DNA from 2 places in the Streptomyces sp. NPDC057623 genome. Region 1 is predicted to be linked to the other one. Evidence: predicted binding sites of a transcription regulator. Region 1 holds the regulator's gene; the other holds the start of a gene.
The links. The regulator HspR, encoded in region 1, represses chaperone genes until heat shock. The targets are predictions, from matches to a motif close to TTGAGNNNNNNNNNCTCAA.
Positions count from the first base shown of each region.

Region 1 (3,409 bases):
CCGGACGCCAACAAGGGCAACGCCAAGGCTGAGGAGCGCTTCAAGGAGATCTCCGAGGCGAACGACGTCCTCGGCGACCCCAAGAAGCGCAAGGAGTACGACGAGGCACGCGCCCTCTTCGGCAACGGCGGCTTCCGTCCGGGGCCGGGCGGCGCGGGCGGCGGTTCCTTCAACTTCGACCTGGGCGACCTCTTCGGAGGCGGCGCCCAGGGCGGACAAGGAGGAGCCGGCGGCTTCGGCGGCGGAATCGGTGACGTCTTCGGGGGCCTGTTCAACCGCGGCGGCACGGGGACGACCCGTACCCAGCCCCGGCGCGGCCAGGACATCGACACCGAGGTCAACCTCAGCTTCACCGAGGCGATCGAGGGTGCGACGGTCCCGCTGCGGATGTCCTCCCAGTCACCCTGCAAGGCCTGCGCCGGCACCGGCGACAAGAACGGCACGCCGCGGGTGTGCCCGACCTGTGTCGGCACCGGCCAGGTGGCGCGGGGCTCCGGCGGCGGGTTCTCCCTCACCGACCCCTGCCCCGACTGCAAGGGGCGCGGCCTGATGGCCGAGCACCCCTGCATGGAGTGCAAGGGCAGCGGCCGCGCGAAGTCGTCCAGGACCATGCAGGTCCGCATCCCGGCCGGGGTGTCGGACGGCCAGCGCATCCGCCTGCGCGGCAAGGGCGCACCCGGTGAGCGAGGCGGCCCGGCCGGCGATCTGTACGTCACCGTGCACGTCGACACGCACCCGGTGTTCGGCCGCAAGGAGGACAACCTCACGGTGACCGTCCCCGTGACCTTCACGGAGGCGGCCCTCGGCGGCGAGGTCAGGGTCCCCACCCTGGGCGGGCCGCCGGTCACCCTGAAGCTGCCGCCCGGCACGCCCAACGGCCGCACCATGCGGGCGCGGGGCAAGGGCGCGGTCCGCAAGGACGGCACCCGCGGCGACCTTCTGGTCACCGTCGAGGTGAGTGTTCCCAAGGACCTGACGGGGAAGGCTCGTGACGCACTGGAGGCGTATCGCGAGGCGACCGCGGGCGAGGACCCGCGGGCGGAGCTGTTCCAGGCCGCGAAGGGAGCATGAGTCAGATGGACGGTCGTCGACGCAACCCGTATGAACTGACCGAGGAGACCCCGGTCTACGTCATCTCGGTGGCGGCCCAGCTCTCCGGCCTGCACCCGCAGACCCTGCGCCAGTACGACCGTCTGGGCCTGGTCTCCCCGGACCGCACCGCCGGCCGGGGCCGGCGCTACTCGGCCCGCGACATCGAACTGCTGCGCACCGTCCAGCAGTTGTCGCAGGACGAGGGCATCAACCTGGCCGGCATCAAGCGCATCATCGAACTGGAGAACCAGGTCGCCGCGCTCCAGTCCCGGGTGGCCGAGCTGACGGCCGCCGTCGAAGGGGCCGCGACGGCGATGCAGCAGCGTGAGGCGGCGGTGCACGCGTCGTACCGCCGGGACCTGGTGCCGTATCAGGAAGTGCAGCAGACCAGCGCGTTGGTGGTGTGGCGGCCGAAGCGGCAGCAGACATCCGACTGACGGTCTGTCAATCAGAGCCCCGGGCCCGAGGGTCCGGGGCTCTTTCTTGACCTCAAGTTCGGTCGAGGTCCTAGCGTCACCCGCATGATTGTCGTGACCGGGGCAACCGGAAACACAGGAAGCGTCCTTCTGGAGGAACTCCGGGGGATCGGCGCCGGGCCGGTGAGAGGGCTCACCCGGGACCCCGCGCGGGCGGTCTTCCCGGAGGGCGTCGAAGCCGTCGAGGGAGACCTCGCACGGGCGGCTTCACTGAAGCCCGCGCTGGAGGGGGCGCGTTCACTGTTCCTCGTGCCGGGCGTGGGGGCGGACGCCGAGATCCTCGAAGCCGCCCGCGCGGCAGGGGTGGACCATGTGGTGCTGGTGTCGTCGATCACCGTGGAGACGCATCCGCACCTGGGCCCGGCCGCGGGGAACCTGGCCGTCGAGCGGCTGCTCGAGGAGAGCGGCATGGCGTGGACGATCCTGCGGCCGACGCAGTTCGCCTCGAACGCCCTGTGGTGGGCGGGGGCGATCCGTGACCACGGGGCCGTCCGGGTGCCCTACGCGGACATCGGCCTGCCCACGGTCCACCCCGCGGACATCGCGGCGGTGGCCCGGGTGGCGCTGACCGAGACCGGCCATCGAGGGCGGACGTACGCGCTGACCGGTCCGGAGCGGATCACCGCCCGCCAGCAGGTCGGGACCCTCGCGGAGGTACTGGGCCGGGACGTGGCGCTCGTCGAGATCAGCCGGGCCGAGGCCCACCGCGACATGGCCGCCTTCCTGGGCGACGAGACGGCGAACGCGGTGCTCGATGTGACGGGCGGCGCCGTCAACGCCGAACTGCTCAGGGTGCGCGACACGGTTTCCCGTGTCACCGGCGCCCCGGCCAGGACGTTCCGGCGGTGGGCGGCGGAGCACGCCGCCGCCTTCGGGCCCGCAGACGGAGGCGGGCCCGGGGCGGCGGCGAGCCGGGGCTGAGGCGGGACGTCAGCGGTTGACCATGAACTCCACCGCGGAGCTCTGCTCGCCCGTACGCCCGTAGGCGTCCACCGCGAACACCGTGGCCGTGCAGGGGCCGTTGTACGGCGGCGTCCACTCGATGGTGCCCGTCGTGGACAGGCGGCTACCGCTGTCCCCGCAGGCCCCGGAGATCTCCCAGGAGTAGCCCTTCAGCAGGCGCTGTTCGTCACCCGCTCCGGGCTTGGCCGCGATCTGCACGGGGAACCGGGTGCCGCCCGCCGAGATGAGCGTCAGCTTCGGTGCGGCCGGACCGGTCGCGGTGGCCGGGGTGAGCCGCTCGACGGTGGCTTCGCCCGACGGCACCGACTCCGCGCCCGTGCCGTCGACGGCGACGACGTGGTAGTACGCCTTGCCCCGCGGGGCGGAGGTGTCCTCGTACGACGTCTCCGACGCACCGGCGCTCCCGACGGGCACCCAGCCGCCGATGGCCTCGGTGCGCCGGTAGACGCGGAACCCGGTGACGTCGCCTTCCGGCGGGGTCCAGGTGAGACGGGTGTGCTGGTCGGCGGGCGTGCCCTGCGCCGAGGCCGGGGCCGCGACGCCGGACGCCACGGGCCGGGTGACCGTCACCGCGTCGGAGACGGGCGCGAAGTTCCCGGCGGTGTCGACGGCCTGCACCCTGTAGGTGAACGCCGTCCCCGGGGCGGCCGTGGTGTCCGTCCACGAGGTGCCCCAGACAGGCTGCGGTCCGTCCGGATCGTCCTGGCCCACCGGTGCGCCCCACACCTCGTAGTGGTCGACATCCGGCGCCGAAGGGGCCTGCCACGTCAGCGAGTTGCCGGCGGTGGTCCCGAGCGCCCCCAGCCCGGTGACGACGTCCGGCCCGGTCCGGTCGGCGGTGGTGACCGCCTGGTCCGCCGTGCCGGTCGACACGTTGC
Region 1 covers NZ_JBHVGZ010000029.1:25,143-28,551, reverse strand. Annotated here, with positions in the region: gene dnaJ (molecular chaperone DnaJ) at 1-1,071, shown strand, start outside; gene ACFU95_RS26840 (heat shock protein transcriptional repressor HspR) at 1,077-1,529, shown strand; gene ACFU95_RS26835 (NAD(P)H-binding protein) at 1,614-2,489, shown strand; gene ACFU95_RS26830 (PA14 domain-containing protein) at 2,499-3,409, opposite strand, start outside.

Region 2 (3,409 bases), on a different contig from region 1:
ACTCCGGCGCCCGAGGTGGCCGAACTGCTGGACGGGATGCCACGGCAGCGCGGACCGCTGGGCGCCGCCACGGTGCCCGCGCCGCCGCCCCTGCCCCCGGTGCTGCCGCCCCTGCCCCCGGTGCTCACCGAGGCCACGGCGAGCGGGGCCCCCGCGCCCGCGATCCGCGCCTTCCGCCCCTGGCGCCTGCTTCCCACCCCCACCGGCACCCCGTTCACCCTCGCCTACGCCGCCGTACTGGCCGTCACCTCACTGATCGCCACGTACGCCGACCCCGACCTCGTCCACGCCCTGCACCAGGGCTCCAGCACCGATGTCGCGCACCTCGTGCGGACACCCGTGCTGGTGCTGCTCGCCAGCGCGCTGTGGATCGCGGGCGGCTTCCTGGCGCCGTACACGCTCGGCTTCCTGCTTGTGCTCACCGCCCTGGAGCGGCGGATCGGCGGCGCGCGCACCGCCGCCGTCTTCCTCGGCGGACATGTCCTGGCCACCCTCGCGACCGAGGTCCCGGTGGGGCTCGCGGTGCTGGTCGGCCACCTGCCCGACAGTTCCCTGTACCGCCTCGACTACGGCATCAGCTTCGGCGTGGCCGCGAGCACCGGCGCGCTGGCCGGGCTGCTGCGGCCGTGGCTGCGGTGGCCGGTGCTGGTCCTGTTCGGCGCGATGCTGGTCCAGGACCTGCTGAACCTCACGGATCCGCTGACCAACTGGGGGCATCTGATCTCCCTGGTCATCGGGATCGCGATGTGGCCGGTGGTGCGGCGCCGGCGCGCCGTGCACGCGAAGCCGGTCTCAGCCGGCCGGGGGTGACCACACGTACGGGGTGGTCGTCGTCACCGCCGCGAAGCCCAGCCGCCGCAGGATGGGCGCGCTGTCGTCGGAGGCGTCGACATGCAGATAGGTGACCTCGCGGGCGACGGCGAGGGCCGCGCGGGTGGCGACCAGCGCGCGGTAGACACCGCGGCCCCGCCACTCGGCCAGCGTTGACCCGCCCCACAGGCTCGCGAACGCGGTCCCCTTCCGGAACACCAGCCACGCGGCCGAGACGACCTCGCCGTCCGCCTCGGCGACATGGACGGAGATCTCGTCCGGGGCGGACGCGACCCGGCCGGTCAGATCCTCGGCGAGCCAGCTCCAGTCCTGGCCCCACACCACCGACTCCATCGCCGCGATCCGGCGCATGTCCGCGTCCGCCGTGACGCGGCGCAGCGTCACGCCCTCGGGAAGGACCGGCTGCCGTACGGCCATGTCGGCGGCACGTCCGACCAGGACCGTCTCCTGGTCCTCGGGCACGAAGCCCGCCGCGCGCAGCCGGTCGGTGAGGTCGGCCGGGTCGTCGTGGGAGCGGGTCTTCCACTCCACCGCCTCGCCGCGCGCCGCGAAGAAGTCACGCTGCCGCGCGATGAGCCGGTCCAGCTCGGCGCCGCGCACGCCGAGGGAGCGCGGGCCGCTGACGAGGCCGCGGAATCCGCCGACGATCCGCAGCAGCGGGCCGTCCTGTTCATACGTCACGCCGACGGGCGGAGTCGGGGGCGCGCCGCGCATCTGGTCGTCGTAGGCCGCGAGAAGGATCTCTGTATCTGTCACGGGGAGACGGTGCGGGAAGGATCGACCCGCGGCAACCGTTTATTCACGAAAGCCGAGGTCACCGGGTGTGAGGCGGCTGATCACTCACAGCGAACCGAGACCCGGGAACATTCGGGCCTCCCCGTGCATTGAGTCGGCATAACTCAACTTGACTGCCTAAGGGGAGATCATGGCTTCGACGTCCACACCGCTCACCCTGCCCGTGCTGCCGCTCGACGACGAGGTCGTGCTGCCCGGGATGGTGGTCCCGCTGGACTTGAACGACGCCGATGTACGCGCCGCGGTGGAGGCCGCCCAGGCGGCCGCCCGTGCGCAACCCGGGAAGCCGAAGGTGCTCCTGGTGCCGCGCATCGACGGGACCTACGCCGGCACCGGCGTGCTCGGCACCGTCGAGCAGGTCGGCCGGTTGGCCGACGGCGACCCGGGCGCCCTGATCCGCGGTCGCGGCCGCGTCAGGATCGGCGCCGGGACGACCGGACCGGGAGCCGCACTCTGGGTCGAGGGCGCGCGGCTCGACGAGAGCGTGCCCGAGCCGCTGCCCGGACAGGTCGCCGAACTGGTGAAGGAGTACAAGGCCCTCGCCACCGCCTGGCTGCGCAAGCGCGGCGCCTGGCAGGTCGTCGACCGCGTCCAGGCCATCGACGACGTGTCCGCCCTCGCCGACAACTCCGGCTACTCGCCCTTCCTGAGCACCGAGCAGAAGGTGGAGCTGCTGGAGACCGCCGACCCGGTCACCCGCCTCAGGCTCGCCACCCAGCAACTGCGCGACCACCTCGCCGAACAGGACGTCGCCGAAACCATCGCCAAGGACGTCCAGGAAGGCGTCGACAAGCAGCAGCGCGAGTTCCTGCTGCGCCGTCAGCTGGAGGCCGTCCGCAAGGAACTGCGCGAGCTGAACGGCGAACAGGACGGCGAGGAGTCCGACGACTACCGCGCCCGCGTGGAGGCCGCCGACCTGCCCGAGAAGGTGCGGGAAGCGGCCCTCAAGGAGGTCGACAAGCTGGAGCGGTCCAGCGACCAGTCCCCGGAGGGCTCCTGGATCCGCACCTGGCTGGACACCGTCCTCGAACTCCCGTGGAACGAGCGGACCGAGGACGCGTACGACATCCAGGGCGCCAAGCGGATCCTCGACGCCGAGCACGCCGGGCTCGAGGACGTGAAGGAGCGCATCACCGAGTACCTGGCGGTGCGCAAGCGCCGCAGCGACCGGGGCCTGGGCGTCGTCGGCGGGCGGCGCGGCGGTGCCGTGCTCGCGCTCGTCGGCCCGCCCGGCGTGGGCAAGACCTCGCTCGGCGAGTCCGTGGCGCACGCCATGGGCCGGAAGTTCGTCCGGGTCGCCCTCGGCGGCGTCCGCGACGAGGCCGAGATCCGCGGCCACCGCCGTACGTACGTCGGCGCGCTGCCCGGCCGGATCGTGCGCGCGATCAAGGAGGCAGGGTCGATGAACCCGGTCGTCCTCCTCGACGAGATCGACAAGGTGGGGTCCGACTTCCGGGGCGACCCCGCGGCCGCGCTCCTGGAGGTCCTGGACCCGGCCCAGAACCACACCTTCCGCGACCACTACCTGGAAGTGGAACTGGACCTGTCGGACGTCGTCTTCCTCGCCACCGCCAACGTCCTGGAAGCCATCCCGGAGGCCCTGCTCGACCGTATGGAGCTGGTCCGCCTCGACGGCTACACCGAGGACGAGAAGGTCGTCATCGCCCGCGACCACCTGCTCCCGCGTCAGCTGGAACGGGCGGGCCTGGCGAAGGACGAGGTGACGCTCGACGAGAGCGCGCTGCGCAAGCTCGCCGGCGAGTACACGCGCGAGGCCGGCGTC
Region 2 covers NZ_JBHVGZ010000002.1:327,140-330,548, forward strand. Annotated here, with positions in the region: gene ACFU95_RS03645 (rhomboid-like protein) at 1-810, shown strand, start outside; gene ACFU95_RS03650 (GNAT family N-acetyltransferase) at 793-1,587, opposite strand; gene lon (endopeptidase La) at 1,757-3,409, shown strand, end outside.
Region 2: a site for HspR is predicted at 1,716-1,734, ahead of lon (endopeptidase La). Genes of this name have one in related genera too.